DNA from 3 places in the Microbulbifer magnicolonia genome. Region 1 is predicted to be linked to each of the others. Evidence: predicted binding sites of a transcription regulator. Region 1 holds the regulator's gene; each other region holds the start of a gene.
What was found. Region 1 encodes PhoB, which activates phosphate uptake and scavenging genes when phosphate is short. Its sites were predicted from a motif close to TGTCATAAANNTGTAACA; they were not measured.

Region 1 (4,069 bases):
ATGTCCGCCGATTCCGTGCGGCAGTTTTTCCACAAGCTGCCGCGGGTGCTGCAGCCCGGTGGCCGCCTGGTCGTGTACGGACCCATGAAGATTGCCGGCCAATACATCGGCCCGAGCAATGCCGATTTTGATCAGTGGCTGAAGGAGCGCGATCCCTTGAGCGGCATTCGCGATCTCGAGTGGCTGGATCAACTGGCACTGGCCGCGGGGCTGGAGCGCGAAGAATTGCATTACCTGCCGGCCAATAACCAGTTGATTGTCTGGCGCAAAAAGACGGAGAGGAGTTGATATGCCAGCATGGTTTGAAACGACAGTCATTATCGCATTCGCGATCGGCGCGGTTTATTTTTTTGCCAAGTACCGTGAGACGGTCGCCGCTTTGCACGAGAGTGAGCGCATGAAGAAGCGCCTCTCCGACGATCTCAATCGCTACCGGGATACCCCGCGCCTGCGCGCACTGCGCGACGCCATGGTGGGTGCCGATACCCTGCCCGTGGACGATGACGGCCGCGAGCACCTGCTGGTGCGCGACGGCGATCTGCAGCTGCACCACCTGACCCTGCGCCGCCAGTGCAATGCGGTGAGCGAGGGCGAGAAGATCACCTATACAAAAGATGGTGAGGAGGTGGTGCTGAGCGAGCTGGAATAAGCCGGCATTCTCTTATGTAGGAGCGGCCATGGGCCGCTTCTACATTGGGTATCCGGGTACGGGGAATTCTTCAGGCGGCGGTAGTCGAGCCAAGCTTCTGCGGCGGAAAGTGCAGGGTAAAAGTACTGCCGCGCCCCGGCGTGCTGTCGACAGTCATTTCGGCACTGTGCCGCAGCAGCACATGCTTGACGATGGCGAGACCCAGGCCGGTGCCGCCGCTGTCGCGGGAGCGGCCGGCGTCGACGCGGTAGAAGCGCTCGGTCAGCCGCGGTATGTGGATCGGATCTATGCCGATGCCGCTGTCCTTGACCGCGAAGTGCCCGCCTTTCCCGTCCACCCACCAGCGCAACTGAATCGGTCCGCCGGCCGGGCTGTACTTCACCGCGTTCAGCACCAGGTTGGCGAAGGCGCTGTGCAGTTCAGTGGCGTCGCCGGTGATGGTCGTGTCCCGGTCGCATTCCACCGTGATCTGGTGGTGCGCGCCGCTGAAGCTGCGCGCCTCCCGCGCCACCCTTTCCATCAGCTCGCCGACGACGACCCGCTCGCGGCCGCTGTCGCGCTCCGAGGTCTCCAGCCGCGCGAGCAACAGCAGGTCGTTCACCAGTGTGGTCATGCGCGCTGTCTGCTCGCGCATCTGCGTCAGCGGGCGCTGCCAGGCCTGCGGCGCCTGGCCGCTGCCCTCGAGGGTTTCCAGATAGCCGGCGATCACGGTCAGCGGTGTGCGCAATTCGTGGGATACATTGGCGACGAAGTCGCGGCGCATCTGCTCCAGGTTGTGCAGGCGGGTGACATCGCGCACGATCACCAGCGCCTCGTCCTGGCCGAAGCGGGTCACCTCCAGCTGCAGTATGCGCGCATCGTTGCCCGGCGCCGGCAGGGTCAGCGGCCCGCGCGCGCCCTGATCCAGGCGGTACATGTAGCTGACAAAACCGGGATCGCGCACGAAGTTGACCAGCGGCTGGCCGGCGTCGCGGGGCTGCAGGCCGAGCAGCTCGCCGGCGGCGGGGTTCCACCAGGCCAGGTTGCCACCGTCCTCCAGCGCCACTATGCCCTCGCGCAGGGCGCCGGTGCTGTCCTGCACCCGGCGCAGCATGGCGTGCAGTTTCTGTTTCTCGCGTCTGTGGCGGCGCTGCAGGCGGTAGAAGTCGTCGGAGATCTCGCCCCAGATGCCGAAGACGGTAGGGGCGGGACCGCGGCGGCCGTTGGCCAGCCAGCGATTGAAGCGGCTCTGCTGCCACAGGATCCACGCCAGGTAGACGCCCAGCCCCAGAACCAGCGCCAGCAGCCAGTGGTCCGTGGCGAAGCCGAAGATGGTGCAGCCGAGGGCAATAACTACGAAGCGCGAAAACTCGCCAATACTGCGATCCAGCATATTGGTGCCGTTTTAAGCAAAGTTGGGCAGGATCTTACACTTTTTCCGCGGTTTGCACAGAAAACCGGTAGCCGGTACCGCGCACTGTCTGGATATAGCGGTCGTGTGCGTCCATGGCCAGCGCCTTGCGCAGGCGGCGGATATGTACGTCCACCGTGCGCTCCTCCACATAGACGTTGCCGCCCCAGACGTGGTCGAGCAGCTGGGTGCGGGTGTAGGCGCGCTCCTGGTGGGACAGGAAGAAGGTCAGCAGGCGGAATTCGGTCGGGCCCATCTCCACGGGCTGGCCGTTGATGGTCACGCGGTGGCTGAGCGGATCCAGCACCAGGCCGCCGGCGGTCAGCGGCTCTTCGGGGGTGGACGGGCCGGCGCGGCGCAGCACCGCCTTCAGGCGCGCGACCAGTTCGCGCGGCGAGAAGGGCTTGGTGATGTAATCGTCGGCGCCGGTCTCCAGCCCCTTGATCTTGTGGTCTTCCTCGCCCTTGGCGGTGAGCATGATGATCGGCAGGGCGGAGGTCAGTTCGTCGCGCTTCAGGCGGCGGGCCAGTTCGACGCCGGACACGTCGGGCAGCATCCAGTCGAGCAGAATCAGGTCGGGCTTCTCGTCGATCACCAGCGCGTGCGCTTCCTGGGCGTTCTCCGCCTCGATACAGCGGTAGTCCGCCATTTCCAGCGCTACCCGCAACATATCGCGCACCGCGGCTTCGTCGTCGACTATCAGGATCGTCTTGCTGTGCATCTGCCTGTCATACCCTACTTTTCGTGGGGGTCATTTAACGGCATTTCCATGACAAATATATGACAACAGTAGCGCGACCCCCAGCCGTCGGTCAGTCGAGGAGATAGTGGAAAAATATTCCCGCGAATATCGCAGCGCCGACCCAGTTGTTATTCAGGAACGCCAGAAAACAGGCACCGCGTTCTCGATCGCGCACCAGCCACTGCTGGTAGGCGAAGAGCACCGCCGCTACCGCGAGGCCGCTGTAGTAGGCGGCGCCGAGTGCGAAGCGGCTGCCGATCAGCAGCAGTGCGAACAGCACCATTATCTGCAGTGCGCCGGTCATGGCTTTGTCCAGCTCACCGAAGAGTATCGCCGTGGATTTGACGCCGATCTTCAGGTCGTCGTCGCGATCCACCATTGCGTAGAAGGTGTCGTAGCAGACGGTCCACAGCAGGTTGGCGGTATACAGCAGCCAGGCCTGCGCCGGCACCTCGCCGGTGGCGGCGGCAAATGCCATCGGAATTCCCATGCTGAATGCGGCGCCGAGCACCACCTGCGGCATGTGCGTATAGCGCTTGGCAAAGGGATAGCAGAAGGCCAGCGCCAGGGCCGGCAGCGACAACAGTACGGCCAGCTTGTTGGTGGTCAGCACCAGCGCAAAGGCCAGCAGGCTGAGGCCCGCAAACAGCGCCAGGGCGCCGCGGGGTGTCACACTGCCGGTGGCCAGCGGGCGCTGCGCGGTGCGCTGCACGCGGCCGTCGATATTGCGGTCGGCGAAATCGTTGATCGCGCAACCGGCGGCGCGCATCAGCAGCACGCCCAGGGTAAAGACGATAAACAGGTGCAGCCCGGGCCAGCCCTCCGCCGCCAGCCACAGCGCCCACCAGGTGGGCCACAGCAGCAGCATCGAGCCTATGGGTCTGTCCAGGCGCGCCAGTTGCCAGTAGGGCAGGGCGGCGGGCCAGCGTTGCGAAATTTGTTGGCTGATCACGGCTATTTCTCTCTTATTCGGCCTCGGCGAAGGCTTCGGTAACGACCTGCGGCGCCCGCTCGGGCCGGAAGGCGTCCAGAAACGTCTCGGCTACCAGCAGCGGCTTGTCGCGCAGCCAGAAGGTGGAGCGGCGTCCCCAGGCGCTGTCGCCCTCGCCGGTCAGTTCGCGCAGCTGGCAGCGCGGATTGCGCTGCAGCTGGTTGAGCACGATCGGGCCGCGGCGGATATCCGGCTCGCTGAACAGCAGCTCGCCGAGGGGGCGACTGTCGAGGCTGCGCAGGTAGCGCGACTTGCCCTGCAGGCTGCGCATCGGCAGCACGCTGCGGGCGTAGACCC
Region 2 (4,069 bases), on a different contig from region 1:
TCCCCTCGACAGCTCGGCTGGCCCGGATGCTGCAGGTTTTCAACAGCGCGGATTTGAAAATTCTAGCAGGCCGCTCCCGGATGCGGAGGCGGCCGGGCAGACGCCGGGCCCGCGCTCAGTTCCACGCAGCTCAGCTGCCGACCTCCCCACCATCCCGGCGATAGATCGCCAGCACCGACGGCCGCGGCGGCAGTGCCGGATCGTTGTCCGGCCAGCGGTGCATGGGATTGTCGAAGGTGGAAGCGCCGCCGCTCGCCGGGTGCTGCACCGCGACGAACAGGGTCCTGCCGTCCGGTGTGAACTCCGGCCCGCACACCTCGGCGCCCTGGGGGCAGCCGAAGAAGTGCTTGGGCGCCGCGCGCAGCTCGCCCTCGGTGGCCATGGCCCAGAGGCCGTCGTGGAAGCCGAAGCTCTCGCAGCCGTCGGTCGCTACCCACATATTGCCGCGCGGGTCGAAGGCGACGTTGTCCGGGTTGGCGAACCAGCCGTGGGCGGAGATGGTGCCGGGGGCTTGCTGGCCGTAGGCGCCGCGCTCGTGCGGATTCTCCGCGTTGGGGTTGCCGCCGAGCAGGAAGGTGTTCCATTTGAAGGTGTCGCTGGCGTGATCGCGCCGGCCGTATGCGCCCGGCGGCACGATTTCCAGTACGTGGCCCATGACATTGCGCGGGCGCGGATTGGCCGCGTTCAGATCCTCGGCGTTGCGCTTCTTGTTCTTGGTCAGCATTACGTAGGTGCAGTCGTTGACCGGGTTGGTCTCCACGTCCTCCGGGCGGTCCATCGGCGTGGCGCCGAGCAGCGTCGCCGCGCGGCGCGCGTCGATCAGCACGTCCGCCTGGTTGCGGAAACCGTTGGCTCCGGTCAGCGGCCCCTCGCCAAAGATCAGCGGCAGCCAGCGGCCGCTGCCGTCCTCGTTGAACTGGCCCGCATAGAGGGTGCCCTCGGTCAGCAGGTCGCGGTTGCGGGCATAGTCGCCGGGTCGGTACTTTTCCCGGGATACATAGCGGTAGACGAACTGGTGCTCGTCGTCGTCACCGCCGTAGGCGACGATCGGCTGATTCGGTTTGCTCACCAGGGTGAAGCCCTCGTGTTCGAAGCGGCCCAGATTGGTCAGCTTGCGCGGTATCGAATTCGGGTCATAGGGATCGTATTCCACCATCCAGCCGAAGCGGTTGGGCTCATGGGGCTCGACGGCGATATCGAAGCGGCGGTCGTGATCGCCCCAGTTACGGTTGTCGGGCGCTATGTCGAAGGTGTGGTGATTCACGGATTCAATCGGGTCGGCGATGTCATCCGGGTCGCCCTGAAAGGCGCCGCCGAAGCCCTCTTCGGCGATCAGCACCGTGCCCCAGGGCGTCTTGCCGCCGGCACAATTGCCGACGGTGCCGAACACGCGGGTGCCACTCGGGTCTGCGGCGGTTTGCAGGCGGCTGTCACCGGCGGCGGGGCCGACGATATCCATCGCCGTATTCAGAGTGATGCGGCGGTTGTAGGGGCTGTCCAAAACCGGTTGCCAGCCCGCCGCCGTTTTCTCGATTTCCACGATCGCGTGGCCACAGGCCGCCTGTTCCACGGCCACGTGCGCGGCGCTGACGCCGCGGGTGGCGCTGTATTCATCGCTGTAGCCGGAGAACATCAGGTGCGGCTGCGTGTATTCGTGATTTACGCATAGTAAGCCGCGCTCGCTGTTGCGGCTTTTGCAATGGCGCTCGCCTTCACCCGGGCCCGCCTGCCCATTGAGCGGCATAAAGGCAATAAAGTCGTTGTTGTAGCCGAAGCGCCGCTCCTGCTCCGCGGCGGTCAGTGTCTGCGGATCGAAGGGCGTGGCGCCGGCGACGATCGGGTCGCCCCAGCGCAGCAGCACGTCGGCGCGATAATCCTCCGGCACATGGTGTTGATCGTCCAGTGTATGGGGAATCTCGGCAAAACCCAGGTTTTCCTTGGCGCCTTTTTCACTCTTGCCGCAGCCCGGCAGCAGGCTGGCGGCGGCGCCGGCGGCCGTGGCGGCGCCGAATGCCTTGAACAATGTGCGCCGCGCGGGGCTTTTCAGATCGTCGCTCATGATTTTCTCCGGCATTAACTTTTCATTGATTATCGCGATGCCGCCCATCTTATGGCGCGGATATGACAAATTTAAAAAAAGCGTAACGCAAGATTCACATCTTGCGACTAGCCTGCGGCCCCATAAAACAATCACCAAACGGTAATGGGGACACTATGAAGAGCAGGATAACCAATATACCGATGCTGGCGCTGGCTGCCGCCATCATCTCTGTCAATGCCTCGGCGCAGGCTGACAGCACAGCGGCGGCCGACGCCAAAAAAATGGCTGCCGGCAGCATCGAGGAAATCGTGGTTACCGGCACCAACGTCTACCGGGACAGAACCGACGATATCAACCCGACTCTGGCCTTCGACCTGGACTTCTTTCAGCGCTTCGAGCCGCTGACCGTGGGTGAGATGCTGAAGCGCACGCCGGGCGTCACCTTCACCTCCGATGTGCTGGAATACGACGCGGTGCAGCTCCGCGGCATGAACGCCGAATACACCGAGGTGCTGGTCAACGGCCGCCCGATCCCGGGGCAGGGCGCGGACCGCACCTTCTTCGTCGACCGCATTCCCTCGGAACTGGTGGAGAGCATCGAAATCATCCGCTCTCCCTCCGCGGACATGACTTCCCAGGGTGTGGCCGGCTCCCTGAACATCAAGCTCAAGGACGGCGCGCAGCTGGACGGCATCACCACCCGCCTCGGCAGCACCTACTACGCCGATGAGGAAGAGTTCCGCACCACCGGTTCTGCCGCTATCGCCAAATCCGGCGAGACCTACGACTTCTGGCTCGGCGCCAATATCCAGGAGCGCCGCAACCCGAAGCAGAAGGTGGAAGAGTACTATCCCGGTGAAACAGCCGGCGACGAGGAACTGGAAGGCTACGCCTTTGAGCAGGACACCCGCGACGGCACCGACAGCTCGCTGAACGGCTCCGTCGGCTTCCGCCTGGACGACATGTCCGAGCTGCGCTTCAACGGCTATTACGTCTACACCGACCGCACCGAAAACGAGATCGTCGACGAATACGAAGGCTCCCTGGTCAGCCGCACCGAGGGCGACCTGGTGGCGATCGCCACCCAGGAAGAACAGATCGACCAGACCAGCTGGGGTCTGGACGGCGTCTACAGCACTGCCGTTGGCGCCGGCGAGCTGGAATTGTCCGCCGCCATCTCCCACTTTGAGGAGGACACCATCAATTTCGAGACCGAGGAGGAGTTCGAGGACGGTGTGTCCGCCGGCGTCGAAGAGGACGACGAGCAGCTCCTCATCGAGGACGACAATTATTCTCTCGAGGGCAGCTACAAGGTCATGCTGGGCTCTGCCGAGCTGAAGAGCGGTCTCTTCTACGGTTTCAGCGAGCGCTCCGGCCTGCAGACCGGTTTCTTCGATGTGGAAGCCGATATCGAGGAAACCCGCATCGCCCCCTACACCAAGCTGACCCTGGCGCTGGCGGAGAACCTCAGCCTCGAGGGCGGCCTGCGCTACGACATCTACGAGCGCGACGTGTCGAACGAAGACGGCAGCGCCTCCAGCGACAGCAACGAACTGCTGCCGTCCCTGAGCCTGCGCTGGGATGTGGATGGGGAAAACCGCGTGACCGCCTCCGTGGCCCGCACCCTGCGCCGCCCGGAATTCGACCTGGTCTCCCCGTTCGAGGAGGACGAGACCCCGGACGATGAAGACGTCACCGTCGGCAACCCGGAACTGGATTCCGAACTCGCCTGGGGTTTCGATCTCGGCTTTGAGCACCGCCTGCCGGGCCGCGGCATCGTCGGCGTCAACTTCTTCTATCGCGACATCGACGACGTGATCGAGCTGACCGATACCGGTGTGGACACCGAGGCGGGTGGCGCGCTGTTCACGCCGCTGAATATCGGCAACGTTACCTCCCGCGGGGTCGAATTCGATATCTCTATGCCGCTGGCGTTCATGGGCCTGGAGAACACCGGCTTCTACGCCAACTACGCCTACCTGGATTCCGAGATCGAAGACCCGTTCACCGGCGACAAGCGCAGCTTCC
Region 3 (4,069 bases), on a different contig from region 1:
GGACTCCGGCGGCGCCACCGCCCAGGTCTCGTGTTCCGGGTGCTCCTCGAAGGGCGACTGCAGCAGTTCGACCATCGTCTGCAGCGGCCGGTAGTCGCCGGCGCCGGCGGCGTCGATGACTCTCTGCGCCAGATAGTTGCGCAGCACGAACTTGGGGTTGGCGGCGAGCATGGCGCGGTTGCGCGCGCGGGAGTCGCTGTCCTCCCGCGCCAGGCGCTGGTCGTAGTGGTCGAGCCAGTGGTCGAGCGCGTCCTGCTGCGCCGGTGGCAGCAGTGCCCGCAGGGCGGCCGGCGGCCGCTCGCCGCGGTAGTGGGCCAGGGCGCGGAAGAACAGTGTGTAGTCGGCGCTGGCATCCGCCAGCAGCTGCAGCAGGTCGGCGCACAGTTGCTGGTCGCCGTCCTCCGCCGCAGCCAGCCCCAGCTTGCGGCGCATCTGCGCGGCGTACTCGTCGACCAAGCGCGGCTGGAATTCCTCCAGGCAGTCGCGCAGCGCCTCGACACTGACGAAGGCGGAAAAGGCGTGGGCCAGCGCGTTCAGGTTCCACAGCACCACGCCCGGCTGCTGCTCGAAAGCGTAGCGGCCGGTGTGGTCCGAGTGGTTGCAGATAAACGCGGGCTCGTAGTCGTCGAGAAAGCCGTAGGGACCGTAGTCGAAGGTGTCGCCGATGATTGACATATTGTCGGTGTTCAGCACGCCATGGGCGAAGCCCACCGCCTGCCAGCCCGCCACCAGCTCCGCGCTCCTGCGCGTCGCGAAGCGCAGCAGTGCCTCCGCCTGTTCGCTGACCGGCAGTGCCTCGGCATCGGGCACGAAGCGCCGGCAGATAAACTCGGTCAGTTTCTGCAGCGCCTGTAACTGTTTCGTGTAGAAGAAATACTCGAAGTGTCCGAAGCGCACATGGGTCTCGGCGACGCGGATCAGCATGGCACCGCTTTCAATCTGTTCGCGCACCACCGGCTCGTCGCTGCCGACGATACACAGGGCGCGGGTACTCCTGATACCGAGACCGGCCAGCGCCTCGCCGGCGAGATATTCGCGGATGGTGGAGCGCAGTACCGCGCGGCCGTCGCCGAAGCGGGAATAGGGCGTCTTGCCGGCGCCTTTCAGGTGCAGCTCCCAGCGCTTGCCGGCGTGATCGATTTCGCCGAGCAGCAGTGCGCGGCCGTCGCCCAGGTCCGGGTTGTAGACGCCGAACTGGTGACCGGTGTATTTCATCGCGAAGGGGCGGCTGCCGTGAAAGCGCTTTTTGCCACAGCCGAGCTGTGCCCAGTCGGGGTTGTGCGCCTCGCTCTTGTTGATGCCCAGCAGTTGCAGCACGGCGGGGTTGACGTGAATCAGCCGCGGGTGCTCGAACGGCGTCGGATCTATGCGGGTGCCGAAGGCGTCGCCGAGATCGGTGTAGTGGTGGCTGAGGGTGACTTCGCTGAGTTTCATAGATATTTATTGTAGGGGGTTCCATTGTGGGAGCCTGCCGCGCCGCGGATCGATGCAGACCTTAGACAGCATCCAGCCTGAAGCGCTGCGACTGGGACTGCCAGTGCTCCATCTCCTGATGGAGCAGGTCCTCGATGGCGGGGTGCTGGTCCAGCCAGTCCTGCGCGACGCGCAGGCGGTAGTCGTCGTCCTTTGTGGTCAATTGCAGGCCGGCGATGGCGCGGTCGGTGTGGTCGCGGTGGATGATGCAGGCCAGGCGCAGGCACAGCAGCAGGTCCGGATTGGGGTGGAAGCCGTAGTGCTCCCGCGGCGGTTTGATGCGGCCGCGCTGGTTTCTGACCAGGTGGGCCAGGTTCTCCTGTTCCGTTTTTGAGAAGCCCGCCATATCCGCCTGCTCGATCATATAGGCGCCGAGCTTGCGGAAGTTGCTGTGGGACAGCGCCAGCCCGATCTGGTGCAGCTGCGCCGCCCAGCGCAGCCGCTGTCGCTCCTCGGCGCCAGTCTTCGGCCGCAACTGAGCCAACAATTCGAGGGCCGTGTCGCCGACGCGCCGCGCCTGCGCCGCGTTTACTTTGCCGCCCTGCATCATCGCGGCGACGGTGTCGGCGCGCCGGTCGCCACCGTGGAGGCGCCCGGCCAGGTCGTGGACTATGCCCTCGCGAATCGCGTAGGGCGACACCTGCATGCTCTGGATATCCAGTTCGCAGAAGATGGCGTGCAGTATCGCCAGGCCGGCGGCGAATACCGGGCGCCGCTCCTCGTCCAGATTGGGCAGCTTCAGGTCCGCGATATGTTTGGCGCCGGCCACCTTTTCCGCCAGCCGGTCGATGTCCTTGCGCTTGATCTCCGTCAGCTCGCCGTCGTTCAGCACGCGCGCCACCGCCTTGATGGTGCCGGAGCAGCCGACCACTTCGGCATTTTCCGCCAGATGCTGCAGCTCCTGCAGTTCGGCGCGCGCGGCGCGGCGGGCTCGGTTGAAATGATTGACGGTGTTCTCGGTGATGAGTCCGTCGGCAAAGAAACGCTTGCTGAAGGACACACAGCCCATGTACAGGCTCTGCAGCTGCTGTGGTGTCTCGTGTCCGCGCACCAGTTCGGTGGAGCCGCCGCCGATATCGACCACGCAACGCAGTCGCGGCGGGCCGTCGGCCGCGGCCATGGCGCCGCTGTAGATCAGGCGCGCCTCCTCGATACCGCTGATGATCTCGATCGGGGCGCCGAGAATGGCTTCGGCGGTCTCCAGGAAGCCGTCCGCATTGCTGGCGGCGCGCAGCGTGTTGGTGCCCACGACGCGGATATGATCCACCGGCAGTTCCGTCAGCACCGGGCGGAAGCGGTGCAGGGAGGCGAGCGCCCGCTCGGCAATCGCCGGGTCGAGATTGCGCGCCTCGTCCAGGCCCTCGGCCAGGCGCACCATGGCGCGGTCGGTATGCAGGCGCACCATGCGCTGGTCGCGAAACTCCGCCAGCAGCAGGTGAAAGCTGTTCGAGCCCAGGTCCAGGGCGGCGTAGCGTTCGCTGTCTGGCACTAATTGTTCCCTGTCAAAAAACTGTCATTTTAATGTAGCAAACTGCTCTACTATTTAATGCCGCCGTCTCGAAAGGCCGGCGGACGCGCAGAGATCCGCAAGGACGTAAAGCAGTCTGTACATGCCTAATAATACGCCCGTATATCCTAAAGAGCTAAGTTGGCTCTCATTTAACGAACGCGTGCTCCAGGAAGTGGAGGACGAGAGCGTGCCCATCATCGAGCGGGTGCGCTTCCTGGGGATCTTCTCCAATAACCTGGACGAATTCTACCGCGTGCGCGTGGCCGACGTGCGCCGCCTGGCCTCCTTTGCCAGGGGTGCGGAACCGAAGGAGCAATTCGCCGAACTGCTCTCAGCCATCAACGAAAAAGTCATGCGCCTGAATCGGCGCTCCCATGCGGCCTATACCAAGGTGCTGTCGGATCTGGACAGGCACAGTATTCACCTGGTCAACGAGTCGCAGCTGGACGACCGGCAGCGAAGTTTCGTCGTGGACTATTTCCACCGCGAGGTGCTGCCGGAACTGGAGCCGTTTTTTATCGACGATCGCGACACCATGCCGCTGCTGAACGAGGCGAGTATTTACTTCGCGATCTACCTGCAGCTGGAGGATGGCTCCGAGCGCTTCGCCGCCCTGGAGATCCCCACGGATACCCTGCCGCGTTTCGTCGTGATACCGCCGCGGCAGGGTAAGAAAGAAAAGGTCTATATCGTCCTCGACAATATCATTCGCGCCTGTCTGGCGGAGGTGTTCCGCTATGTGCTGCCGATCGCCAGGGCGCAGGCCTATATGTTCAAGATCAGTCGCGACGCGGAGCTGGAGCTGGGCGAACATATCACGCAGAACATCGTCGACAAGGTGGCCAAGTCGCTGAAGAAACGCAAGCAGGCGGAGCCGGTGCGCATGGCCTACGACGCGCAGATGCCGGAAGTGCTGCTCAACCTGGTGAAGAAAAAGCTGAAAATGGGGCGCTACGACAGCTTTACCCCGGGTGGGCGTTACCACAATTCCAAGGATTTCATGAGTTTTCCCGCCGATTCCGCGCGCGACTGCTACAAGTCTCTGACTCCGCTGGCGACACTGCCGGAAAATGAGAGTGTGTTCAA

Region 2: RRF64_RS09075 (PhoX family protein) is a predicted target of PhoB. The motif match lies at 2,110-2,127, and genes of this name have one in related genera.
Region 3: ppk1 (polyphosphate kinase 1) is a predicted target of PhoB. The motif match lies at 2,985-3,002, and genes of this name have one in related genera.

Annotation. Positions count from the first base shown of each region.
Region 1 covers NZ_JAYEFD010000002.1:714,801-718,869, forward strand. Annotated here, with positions in the region: gene RRF64_RS12375 (DUF938 domain-containing protein) at 1-288, shown strand, start outside; gene RRF64_RS12380 (hypothetical protein) at 290-649, shown strand; gene phoR (phosphate regulon sensor histidine kinase PhoR) at 720-2,021, opposite strand; gene phoB (phosphate regulon transcriptional regulator PhoB) at 2,056-2,760, opposite strand; gene ubiA (4-hydroxybenzoate octaprenyltransferase) at 2,852-3,733, opposite strand; gene RRF64_RS12400 (chorismate--pyruvate lyase family protein) at 3,747-4,069, opposite strand, start outside.
Region 2 covers NZ_JAYEFD010000001.1:2,076,883-2,080,951, reverse strand. Annotated here, with positions in the region: gene RRF64_RS09075 (PhoX family protein) at 131-2,059, opposite strand; gene RRF64_RS09070 (TonB-dependent receptor plug domain-containing protein) at 2,215-4,069, shown strand, end outside.
Region 3 covers NZ_JAYEFD010000001.1:2,096,374-2,100,442, reverse strand. Annotated here, with positions in the region: gene RRF64_RS09140 (protein adenylyltransferase SelO) at 1-1,434, opposite strand, end outside; gene RRF64_RS09135 (Ppx/GppA phosphatase family protein) at 1,496-2,962, opposite strand; gene ppk1 (polyphosphate kinase 1) at 3,084-4,069, shown strand, end outside.